Regions from separate parts of the Paenibacillus sp. CH40 genome, predicted to be linked through region 2. Evidence: riboswitches for the same ligand, from Rfam matches in the RefSeq annotation. Region 2 holds a riboswitch; the other holds the start of a gene.

Region 1 (6,377 bases), on a different contig from region 2:
GATCTACCAGAATTTGCGCCAATTTATTGAAGCGCTGCGTAAAGAAAATCATCTTAAAATTATAGAGGCACCTGTCGATCCTTACTTGGAGCTGGCTGAGATTCATCGAAGAGTCATTGAGGAAGAAGGGCCGGCACTGCTGTTCACGAATGTAAAAGGAACCCCGTTTCCTGTAGCCAGTAATCTGTTTGGCACGAATCGCCGTGTAGATATGGCTTTTGGCCCGCGACCTGAGCAACTGATGGATGCGATTGTCGGAGCCACCAAAACATTGTTTCCACCTACACCCAAAGCATTGTGGAATGAACGTGGCCTGATTAAGGACATGCTAAAAGTAGGGCTAAAAACAGTATCTCACAGCGAGGCCCCTGTATTGGGGGTTCGCCGTACAGAGGCTCCGTTAGCGCCACTGCCTAAAGTGACCAGTTGGCATGAGGACGGGGGGCCGTTTATTACGCTTCCACTTGTGTATACCGAGAAGCCAGGTCAGTCCAAGGATCATAATCTGGGGATGTACCGCATTCAGATTTATGATGATCAGACGACGGGCATTCACTGGCAAATTCATAAAGGCGGCGGTTTTCATTACCATGAAGCGGAGCTGCGTAATGAGCCATTGCCTACGACGATTATCATTGGTGGCCCGCCTGCCCTGATTGCGTCCGCCATTGCTCCAGCACCGGAAAACTTGCCTGAGCTGCTGCTGGCTTCGCTTATTATGGGAGGCAAGCTGCCCATGACAGAAGACCCGCTTGGGGGTCACCGGATTCCAGCAGAAGCAGAATTTGCAATCAGCGGTTATGTGCCGCCTCATGAACGCCGTCCGGAAGGCCCGTTTGGTGATCATTTTGGATATTATTCATTACAGCATGATTTCCCTGTATTTCATGTCAAACATATGCATCACCGCAAGGATGCCATTTATCCGGCAACCATTGTAGGTAAGCCTCGGCAAGAAGACTACTATCTCGGTGAGTTTTTGCAACGTCTGCTGTCGCCTGCCTATCCGCTTGTGATGCCTTCCGTCAAGTCCCTGTGGGCGTATGCGGAAACGGGCGTACATGCGCTGGCAGCGGCAGTCGTACGTGAAAGCTACTCCCGTGAAGCGCTTGTATCCGGTTTTACTATTTTGGGTCAAGGTCAATTATCGTTGACCAAGTTCCTGATGCTGACGGATCGAGTAATTGATTTATCTGACTTTAACCTACTGCTGGAAACCATTCTGGAGCGATTTAATCCAGCAACGGATTTATTTATTTTCAATCACACGTCACACGATACGCTCGATTACACAGGCCGCAAGCTGAATCATGGTAGTAAGGCGATCCTGATGGGGATAGGTGAGCCTGTACGTGAATTGCCTCGTGCTTATGAGGGAGGCGATTTGCCGGGAATTCGTGAAATTAAGCCCTATTGCGGAGGATGCCTCGTCGTATCGGGTGCGTCCTTTGAGCAGGAGCCTGAGCTGGCGGCACGTGTTTTGGAGCGACTAGCAGCGGGTGAGCAAGAGTGGCCGCTCGTCTTCATTGTGGACGATGCCAAAGAAGTTGTTCGCTCTCAAGCCTCGTTCCTGTGGACGGTATTCACACGCTTTAACCCGGCTACGGATATGTACGCGGACAGCGAAGTGCGTTTGCATCATTTGAACTATAAGCTGCCGATTGTAGTGGATGCGCGTATGAAGCCGGGGTATCCGGATGAGGTGTTACCGCGTGAGGATATTGTTAAGCTTGTAGATCAACGATGGACGAGTTATTTCGCTTGACGCCCTAATGAAACCTACAGCCGGATTTTACATTTATAAGGAGGCGTAAGCATGATACGCAAGCTACTGGGTGAGCCGCCACGTGTGAACAAGGGCATCTTGCTGGATGCCATGAATAGCATGTCAGATATGTTGAACTTGCTGGAGCGGCAAATTCAGGCTGGTGGAGATCCGACCCACGATTTTCGGAAGGCGGATATTTTGACACGCGGTCTAATGTCATCTCTGGATGAACTGGAGCAGAGCCATCATGCTGCCGCCTTTTTCCGTATGAAAGTGAAAGCCGGATATGCTGAAGATATGAGCGAGGATGAAAAATCCGACTATGCATTGTATGTTTTCTTTTATAAAGATGGGTTTGTGAGGGTATTCTCCATTTTAGATAAGCTGGGCAACTGGCTAAATGATCTATGTGATTTAAAAACAGGGCAGTATAAAGCTCATTATTCGTATTTTACCGTGTTGCGGCAGCTCAAGTATCTCAAAATGCATCCTGTATTGACCGATAATTTAATTGATATCAAGGACACATACAACGATGCCATCAATCGGCTGCGTAAGCGTCGGAATACGGAGATACACTATATGAATACGGAAATGCAGGATGATCTCTGGCAACGACACCGAGCTTTGTATGGAAAAATCCAACTGGAGGACCTCGATCACCATTTGGAAGATTTGCAGCAGGGCTTGGAAATGGTGTGTCGATCGCTGTCAAACGCCTTTACTTATACTGCGAAACAATGGGAGAACCGGGCAGTACGCCCAAAAATATGATAGAAAATATCCTTTGACAAAGCTATGTAAACTATCTATACTGAAACCTAGTTTCAGAAAAATGCTTGAATTATATTTTTTTATATAAACTTAACGGACAGCTAAAGCTGGAGTTTAACATATTTTTCTTATCCAGAGAGGTGGAGGGACTGGCCCGATGAAGCCCGGCAACCCGTTCTTTCCCGGTGTAATACACTGGGAGGGAACATGATGGTGCTAATTCCTACAAAACCGCTAGAGTTATAGCGATTTTGGCAGATGAGAAAAGGTTCGCAAGGTGGGGCCCTTTTCATTCTGTGAAAGGGGCTCTTTTTTGTATAAATAAATAGCGATTTTATACAATCCTGAGAGATGACAACTGGTTAAAAGGGTAAGGAAGAAGTGAAGGGGGTCGCAGCACGTTGATAGAGCTTAAGCAGTTAACCAAGCATTATGGCAAAGGCAACCGACGCGTTAATGCGCTGTCTGGGTTGAATCTTTCTATAAAGCGTGGAGAAATATTCGGAGTGATTGGTCACTCCGGGGCGGGGAAAAGTACATTGATCCGCTGTATTAATTTATTGGAACGCCCTACTTCAGGTGAAGTATGGGTAGACGGGGTAAACCTCACCACTGTGAGTCAATCCCAGTTACAGAAGCAACGTCGAAAAATCGGAATGATTTTTCAGCATTTTAATTTGTTGTCTTCGGCGACGGTGTATGACAATATTGCATTTCCATTGCGGTTGGTAAACACTCCCAAGCAGAAGGTGGACATGAAGGTTCGTGAGCTGCTGGAACTGGTGGGTCTGGAAGAACACAGTGGAAAGTATCCGTCACAGCTCTCAGGTGGACAGAAACAGCGGGTAGGAATTGCAAGGGCGCTGGCTAGTGATCCTCATGTATTGCTGTGTGACGAAGCAACTTCTGCGCTTGATCCGCAGACGACGGGGTCTATCCTGAAATTGCTGCTGGATATTAATCAGCGCTTTAATTTAACCATCGTGCTGATTACACATGAAATGCATGTCATTCAAAGCATTTGTGATCGAGTTGGTGTCATTCATCAGGGCGACATCGTGGAGCAAGGTCCGGTAGCGGAAGTATTTTTGAAGCCGCAGCACCAGGTAACCAAGGACTTTATCCAACGGGAGTCAGAACATCCCGAGGAGCTGCAAGCAGCGATTGCGGCAGCAGGTGGCGGCGAGTCGGCGCAGGTGGTGCGTATCTCCTTCTTGGGCAGTAAAACATATGATGCGATTCTGTCGCGTACGGCTCGAAGTACTGGTGTTGATTTTGCGATCTTGCAGGGAACCATATCTACGATTAAAAATGTACCCTATGGACAGCTAATCGTTCGTTTTGAAGGAAATCATGAGGATATAGAGCATACGCTGCGCGAAGTGTCTGGGCAAGGACTTGATGTGGAGGTGATCGGACAATGAGCGAACTTGATTTTTCACAAGTGAGTTGGGAAGAGCTAGGGAATTCTACGCTGGAAACCCTTCAGATGCTCGGGGCATCCGCATTGTTCACCCTCGTTATTGGTTTGCCGCTTGGTATATTATTGTTTCTGGCGAGCCGCTCCTCGTTAACTCTGATGAAGGTGATATACATTGTATTATCATTCATCGTTAACATTTTGCGTTCCGTACCCTTTATCATTTTGATCGTTGCACTTATTCCTTTTACACGATCGCTGGTAGGTACCTCGACCGGGGTGTTGGGAACCATCCCACCATTGGTTATCGGGGCTGCCCCATTCTTCGCACGTCTTGTCGAAACGTCTCTGCGTGAAGTGGACAAGGGTGTCATTGAAGCCGCACAAGCGATGGGTGCCTCGACAGGACAAATTATCCGGCGTGTGCTGTTACGTGAGGCACTTCCGGGTCTGCTCGCTGCATTAACCATTACCGTCGTTACACTCGTATCCTACACGGCAATGTCCGGGATGATCGGGGGCGGTGGACTGGGTACACTGGCTATCAACTACGGCTATTATCGTTATGAAACGGCTGTCATGATCGTTGCGGTCGTGCTGATGGTTGTATTGGTACAATTGCTGCAAATGGCGGGAGATCGCCTCGTGCGGCATTATACTCGAAAATAGGGAAAACATATAGATATCCTTATTGATCAGGACGTCTGCTCCTGAATATTACAAATTATTGGAGGGGTAATAACATGAAGAAATGGGTATTGGCTGTACTAAGCTTGACATTAATTGCGGTGCTGGCGGCTTGCGGTACTAAGAGCACAACATCGGATACAAACAATGCGAACGAAAATACAGGCGGATCACCACGTGAAGTGGAGCTGAAAGTTGGAGCTTCTCCTGTGCCACATGCGGAAATTTTGGAAGCAATCAAGCCTCAGTTGGAAAAAGAAGGGGTTCGCCTCCAAGTCGTTCAGTTTAACGACTATGTACAGCCGAACGTTCAATTGTTTGACAAGCAGCTGGATGCTAACTTCTTTCAACATGTACCTTACTTGGATGTGATGAATAAAGAGCGCAAAATGGATTTGGTTTCTGTGGGCGCGGTTCACCTGGAGCCTTTCGGCATCTACTCCCAAAAATATAAAAAGCTTGATGAACTCCCAGATGGCGCAACTGTAGCCATTCCGAACGATGCGACAAACGGAGGCCGTGCTTTGCTGTTATTGGAGAAACAAGGTCTGATCAAGCTGAAAGACGCAAGCAACATTGAAGCTACGGTAAAAGATATTACTGAAAATAAGAAAAACCTGAAATTCAAGGAGCTGGAAGCGGCTATGCTGCCACGTCAGTTGCCTGAAGTGGATATTGCGTTGATCAACACGAACTACGCTTTGGAAGCGAAGCTGAACCCTACGAAGGATGCACTGGCACTGGAAGACAAGGATTCTCCTTATGCTAACGTTCTGGTAGCACGTCCTGATAATAAGGATTCTGAAGCGATTCAGAAGCTTCTTAAAGCTTTGCAATCTCCAGAAACTAAAAAATTCATTGAAGATAAATACCAAGGCGCAATTATCCCGGCATTTTAAGTAGGGAACGAGAACGCATTGCACGCAACCCCCAGATTCTCTTGAACAAGAGGACTGGGGGTTTCTTTTTGGATGGAGTTGTAGGGGAAGCTTAAATATTTTATACTTGGGGGTGACCGTTCTCTGTGAACAGGAGGAAAATTGTTGAGAGATAAAGTCGCATTCATAACGGGCAGTGCCAAAGGTTTAGGTAAAACGACCGCTCTGCGTCTGGCGGATGAAGGCTGTAATATTGCACTAAATTATGTGCATAGCCAAGCAGAAGCCGAAGCGCTTAAGCGGGTGATTGAGTCTAAGGGAGTACGCTGCCTGTCCTTACAAGGGGATATCTCTGTTCAGGAAGATATCACGAGGCTGATTGGTGAAGTACAGGATCGGCTAGGCGGAGTCGATATTATGGTGAACAATGCCGGACCGTTCATCCGGGAACGCCGTCTGTTTGCGGATTACAGTGTAGCTGAGATTCATGCCATGATACAAGGGAATCTGGTCGGTACCATGTTGCTGGATCATTTGGTATTGCCTCACATGCGTAGCCAGCAATGGGGACGTATTATTCATTTTGGCTTTGGTCATGCTGGAGAAGCAAGGGCTTGGCCTCATCGCGCCGTCTACGCAGCCGCTAAGGTGGGGCTGGTGTCTTTTACGAAGTCACTGGCTGTGGAGGAAGCTCCTAATGGCATTACGGTCAATATGATCTGTCCAGGGGATATTCGAGGAGCAAATAAGGAAATGTCAATTGCCGATGTCATCGGTATGCAGGATAAAGAGACACCGCGTGGACGTCCGGGGAGCGGAGAGGACATTGCGCGAGTGATCGCCTATTTGT
Region 2 (6,377 bases):
CAAAACAAGACTGAAAGTACCTTTTTTCACACTGTCCTTCATGTCATTCTTATAGAAAACAGCAAGCCTCCTGAAATACTGGAAACTTGCTGTTTAGTACTGTGCATATTTGCTCCCGGCGTGAAAACGACAAAGATGCTGCGGATGTGCTAACGCTCTAGCGCTCTAGCGCAGCGCCTCATCCAGATCACTGATCAGGTCGTCAATGTCCTCCAAACCTACGGAGAAACGAAGTAGTCCATCCGTAATCCCGCGCTCCAATCGTACACTATGGGGCATAGCCGCATGTGACATCATCGCCGGATACGACAAGATGCTTTCCACAGCTCCCAGACTCACCGCTACAATTGGAATACGTACGCGACTGAGGACTTCTTTTGCACGCTCACCAGAACCCACATCAAACGATATCACTGCACCATAACCGCTGGATTGACGTTCATGAACTTCACGCCCTGGATGATTTTCCAGACCCGGGTAGTATACTGCCTCAATGTCGTTGCGCTCGTTCAGCCAGTTAGCGAGCTTGGCTGCACTCTTTTCGCTGTGAGCCATACGAGCCTCCAGTGTCTTCATACCGCGCATGAGCAACCATGACTCCTGCGGAGCCAGTACGGTACCCAGTCCATTTTGGAGCTGCTTGATTTGTCTCCCAAGCGATTCGGTACGCGCTACCGCAAGTCCTGCCAGCACATCGCTGTGTCCGCCCAGAAACTTGGTCGCACTGTGCAATACAATATCGACTCCCTGCTCAATCGGACGTTGATAATAAGGTGTCATAAAAGTATTATCCAATAAAGTTAAAAGTCCGTTGTCCTGTGCCCAAGAGGTTATTCCTGCTACATCGGTAATTTTGAGTGTCGGATTGGACGGGGTTTCCATATATACAGCCCTTGTATTCTCCTGCAACGCCTCTTTCACAAGGTTGAAGTCCGTCATGTCGACGAAGGTCGTTTCGATATTCATCCGTTTCAAAATGGAGGTCAACAGTCGATATGTTCCCCCATATACATCCTCGGAAACAATGACATGATCTCCAGCGGATAAGAGCATAAATGTAGTGGAGATGGCCGCCATACCTGACGCAAAGGCAAAGCCGCACGCCCCGCCTTCTAATAAAGCGATATAATCCTCCAAAGCTTGTCGTGTCGGATTACCTGAACGGCTATAGTCATGCTGGGGAGGATTAAAAATATCATGATGGTGAAAGGTAGAAGCTTGATAGATCGGGACGCTCGAGGCCCCCGTAACGCTGTCAATTTCAGAACCAAAATGCAGCAGCTTAGTAGCGAACTTCCGCTCTTTGTTCAAATCCTGCCCGATCCTCCTCGCATCCTCTATCATTGCAGCTCTCCTCCTTCTACTTCTTGACGTGCCGCTTCCAACGCCGAACGCAAATCTTCAATGAGGTCGTCTGTATGCTCAATGCCTACGGAGAAACGCAACAGCCTGTCATCTACCCCAACTGCATCTCGAATTTCTGCTGGTATGTCCGCATGTGTCTGCACCGCGGGATAGGTCATTAGCGACTCAACACCGCCGAGACTTTCCGCAAACGCAATGAGCTTAATGTGACGAAGCAAAGGTTCCACATAACGAGCATCCTTTACTTTAAAGGAGAAGATACCTGTATTTCCGCTGGATTGTTTATTTTGAATCTCACGACCTGGGTGGCCTTCGATAGCTGGATAGAATACTTCTGCCACCGCCGGATGCGTCAGTAAATAGTTAGACAGCACTGTTGCATTATGCTCATGTCGGTCCATACGCAGCGCTAACGTCTTCATCCCCTTCATCAACTGATAGCAGTCACTCGGGGAAAGCACGGCCCCTATGGAATTGTGCAGAAAGGAAATTTCAGCTGATAGCTCTTTGCCTTTGGTTACGATTAACCCTGCCAGCACATCGTTGTGTCCGCCCAAATACTTGGTTGCGCTATGTACCACAATATCCGCGCCGAGTTCCAATGGCCGCTGGAAGTATGGTGTTAGCAGCGTATTATCTACAATGGTAAGCAACTGATGTTGTGATGCCCATTCAGCCACCGCTCGAATATCAGTAATCATCATTAACGGATTTGTAGGTGTTTCTATGAATACAGCTTTGGTATTCGGTCGACATGACTGTTCGAGTGCTTCAAGATCGTTCGTATCCACATAACTGGCTGTTACACCAAATTTAGATAAAATACGCTCCAGCAAACGATATGTCCCGCCATACAGATCCAGCGATACTATGAGATGATCTCCCTGTCCAAACAATGCAAATACCGTTTGCAGCGCCGCCATACCTGAGCTGCATGCAAAGCCTGCATCACCAGATTCAAGTGCAGCAGAAGCCTCTTCCAGTACCTTTCGCGTGGGATTGATCGTCCGAATATAATCAAATCCTGTGCTTTGACCCAGACGGGGATGGCGGAACGCCGTAGATTGGTAAATCGGGTAATTAACAGCCCCGGTTACTGGCTCCTCTACTGAACCGATTTGTGCCAATCTACTTTCGATTTTCCACTGTTTCTCACTCATATGAATCCTCCTGTTAACTTCCATAGTGGGTGCTATAACCAATCTGCAAAAATGGATGTCAAAGACTATACTGCTGCGCTACTGCAAGGTGGTACTGTACAAGGGTAAAGTACAAGCCCCTTTTTTAAATCTGGGGCCCGATATCGTAAGGTGTCTCTTGGTATACATAATAGTTCAGCCAATTCGAGAATAATAAATTGGCATGCGCCCGCCAGATTGAGGGCGGTGTGCGCTCAGGATCATCATTAGGAAAATAATTTTTGGGAACTTCAATATCCATTCCTTTGGCCACATCGCGGTCGTATTCCCATTTCAATGAAAGCGGGTCATATTCAGAATGCCCAGTTACAAAAATTTGTTTACCGTCAAGCGTGGCTACGAGGTACACTCCAGCTTCCTCGGATTCGGATAAAACTTCTAATTCGGCGATATGATCAATATCTTCCCGCCGAACCTCCGTATGTCTGGAGTGAGGGGCATAAAACAGTTCATCAAAGCCGCGTAGCAATTTTACTTTAGGTTTAATCACGGTGTGTGGAAATACGCCAAAGCATTTGTAGTCGAGCCCGTATTTCGGGACATTGAAATGATGGTATAAACCTGCCTGTGAGGCCCAACAAATGTGCATGGTCGAAGTTACATTCGTTTTCGTCCATTCAAAAATTTGCCGGATCTCCTCCCAGTAGTTCACATCCTCAAACTCAAGCTGTTCAACCGGAGCTCCTGTAATGACCATGCCGTCAAAACGACTGTTCTTAATCTCGTCAAACGTTTTATAGAACATATTCAAATATTCTTGCGATGTATTTTTGGATACATGAGACTTCATGTGCACCAGCGTGACGTCCACTTGCAGCGGCGTATTGCCGACCAGGCGCAATAGTTGGGTTTCCGTCGTTTCCTTCGTAGGCATCAAATTCAAAATGGCGATGCGCAACGGACGAATATCCTGATGATAAGCCAAGCTTTCATCCATTACGAAAATATTTTCGCCCTCCAGCACTTCCTTGGCAGGTAGTGTATCTGGAATTTTAATCGGCATGTAAACTCACTCCTTGTTCGGTAAGTTTTGCGAAAATCGTCCTGCTGAGATGCCGGGCATATAATAAAAAGACCTTTCTCTGGTTAGAGAAAGGTCATATTTGTATCCATATGCGCCTCTCTCATCTGTCAGGGCAACGCTCTTTGTACAAAGCGCGCGTCCTGCAAGAATTAGCACCGTGCGATTAAAATCGCCGGTTGCCGGGTATCATCGGGCTAGTCCCTCCACCTGCTCTTGATAAGATTTCGCTATATTCATTTTGGGTTCACAAAGTTCTTGTTGTTCACTTTAATGCATCGGCTGGGCTTCGTCAAGATGGGACTTTTAAATTTGTGCCCTGCAATCACATTTTGTCTACCTTTTCCATAGGTTAAATCATATCCCTCCTTTCGCTGAAGCTCTTGCCACTACTGTCGATTTAGCCCATGATTTTGCGCTTGAAAGGCCGTAGGCCGAGCGTTATACTATACAAGTGCTATTAGGCAAAAATATGGAGCAGTAGTGCAGACTTTGAGTGTTTCCTGCGATACTGTGGCAATCAAAAAAAGAACATTTGAGAGGTGAATCCGGAATGGAAGGCGACCCGAGTCCGAATAGGCGGCGATCCCTGAACAACAGCATAGGAATGACTTCAGCTTGCCGAAAGACGGGACGCCAGGCTCTGTATGCTCCAAAAGCCTCCGGCTTTTGATGAGAATGCACGCTTACCCGCACCGGCTAACTGGCTAACTGAGTTCATTCCTTATGCTTAAGGTAAACGTATTTCCGTTACGACGGAGCATAAGGAGTGACATATATGAAAATCCGTTTGGTCAACAACGGGGTTTTTACCCCTGTCGAAGAAATTGAAATGGCGCTTACTGCACCGGCAGAAGGTTTTTATTGGATTGATGCTGATGTCGATGATTTGGCAGTGCTCCAACCTTTATTTTCCATGCATGATCTTGCAGTAGAAGACTGTTTGAGTGAAGAAGAACAGCGTCCGAAGATCGAAATTTATGAAAGCCATTATTTTATCGTTGTAAATAGCATTCGTTTTGATGATGAAGAAATATTTTTGCGAGCTTTGAACATTTTTCTCGGCCGCCATTTTATCATTACGGTGACCAAGCAGAAAATCAATGAGCTTCGTACCCTCAAGCCTATGCTGTGGGAGCAAGAAGTCAGCCAGCCTGACCGCTTTATGTATCTGTTGGTCGACTTGATTGTTGACAACTATTTTCTGGTTGGTGACCGGATTGAGGTCCGCATTGAAAAGCTGGAAGAAGATATTCTAATGCATACGAAAAAGTCGCATTTGAACGAAATCATCGGCTTACGAAGTGAGATTCTGTGGCTGAAAAAAGTGCTGGGTCCGCAAAAGGAAGTCATCAATACCCTGAACAAACGGGATTTGCGACTCATCGACGATCAATTGCAAAAATATTTCAGCGACATTTATGAAAATGCTGTGAAAATTTCGGAGACTTTTGAAACTTACCGCGATTTGATGGGTAACCTTCGAGAAGCTTACCAATCCAGTATCGCCAATCGTGCCAATGAAATTATGCGTGTGTTTACGGCAATAACGACCGTATTTATGCCATTGACGGTCATTACCGGAATATATGGGATGAACTTCGATAATATGCCTGAACTTCATACACGTTATGGCTATTTTGTCGTCATTGGTATTATGGTGGCACTAGGTGTCAGTATGTTCTGTATTTTCCGCAAGAAAGACTGGGTTTAAAAAGAAAAGGGGAAAAAGTACGGAGTTGGATACCTATTTCGATTTTCAAGCTTGATCATAAAAAGCAGCAGCCGTGTCCTATGAGGAACTGGCTGCTGCTTTTTAGTCTGTTGGACCCTGAATGTACTTAATACTTTAGCTTTATCTAATCAGTTCTATATTATCCAACATGTCGGTCGGGTACCTGCTGATGGCGAAACCGTATACGGATCAGACGCAGACGCTCATAAATTTGATCCAATCCTGTTTCTGTCGCCTTTTCTTCCCCATACACTTTCAGCATGACAGGCTTGAGTAGCGTATCCCCCAACTCTTCATAAGCAGACCAGATGGCTGCCTGCTCCTCCTCAGATACATTCACCAATTCCTTGCGGATCAGCTTCTCCATATCAATACCATCCCTGTCCAAATGCTCCACAACTTCAATCATTTCTCTACGATGCAAACCTGTCTTCATCCCGATATGCTCCAGTGAAAGACCGTCCGAAATGCCTTCGATAATCGTTCTAGTTAGGCTGAACTTATTCAGCTCCTGCCTGTAATGGTTCTCTTTTTGCTTGTATAGCCATGACAAAAAAACTTCTTCTTCCAGCGTCTCTGTTACCCAGTTCAACGGAAATGGCGTGGTCCGGTCATTTTGTGTCGTAATAGCCAATAGCTCCGTCCCATATTGCGACACCTTACCCTGACCCATACCAGGCAGCTCCAACAATTCTTCTTCGGTATGGGGAAGATAGACGCTAATGAGTCGAAGCAGCCGATTCGTAGCGATAAAATAAGGCGCTTTTCGTTCCGTTGCTGCTTTTTGCCGTCTCCACATTGTCAACTGCTCATACACTTCATCACGTGGAAACAAATCACTGTAGCAATACAGCTTTTGCAGCGTTTGTCCTCGTCCTGACGATCCTTCTTGCTCATGAAATACGCCATGGATTAAGGGCCTGTAGCCCTCAGCCATTTTGAGCGCCAGCTCATGACGGTATACATGCAGTAATTCCTGCCACAAGCTGCCCTCATACCAAAGGTCGTCTATACTTTCATCCGGGACATGGTGTGTGCTCCAGCCTGCACTCCATCC

What was found. Region 2 has a riboswitch for S-adenosylmethionine ahead of metA (homoserine O-acetyltransferase MetA). Riboswitches for the same ligand answer to the same signal wherever they lie in the genome.
Region 1: another riboswitch for S-adenosylmethionine. It lies ahead of NLX73_RS16330 (methionine ABC transporter ATP-binding protein); the one in region 2 lies ahead of metA (homoserine O-acetyltransferase MetA).

The regions. Positions count from the first base shown of each region.
Region 1 covers NZ_JANAVQ010000005.1:90,851-97,227, forward strand. The annotation lists gene NLX73_RS16320 (UbiD family decarboxylase) at 1-1,765, shown strand, start outside; gene NLX73_RS16325 (Cthe_2314 family HEPN domain-containing protein) at 1,817-2,542, shown strand; SAM riboswitch class I at 2,668-2,807, shown strand; gene NLX73_RS16330 (methionine ABC transporter ATP-binding protein) at 2,944-3,966, shown strand; gene NLX73_RS16335 (methionine ABC transporter permease) at 3,963-4,631, shown strand; gene NLX73_RS16340 (MetQ/NlpA family ABC transporter substrate-binding protein) at 4,706-5,548, shown strand; gene NLX73_RS16345 (SDR family oxidoreductase) at 5,693-6,377, shown strand, end outside.
Region 2 covers NZ_JANAVQ010000004.1:62,137-68,513, forward strand. The annotation lists gene NLX73_RS13480 (aminotransferase class I/II-fold pyridoxal phosphate-dependent enzyme) at 166-1,344, opposite strand; gene NLX73_RS13485 (PLP-dependent transferase) at 1,341-2,525, opposite strand; gene metA (homoserine O-acetyltransferase MetA) at 2,650-3,567, opposite strand; SAM riboswitch class I at 3,686-3,811, opposite strand; gene corA (magnesium/cobalt transporter CorA) at 4,364-5,299, shown strand; gene NLX73_RS13500 (HRDC domain-containing protein) at 5,460-6,377, opposite strand, start outside.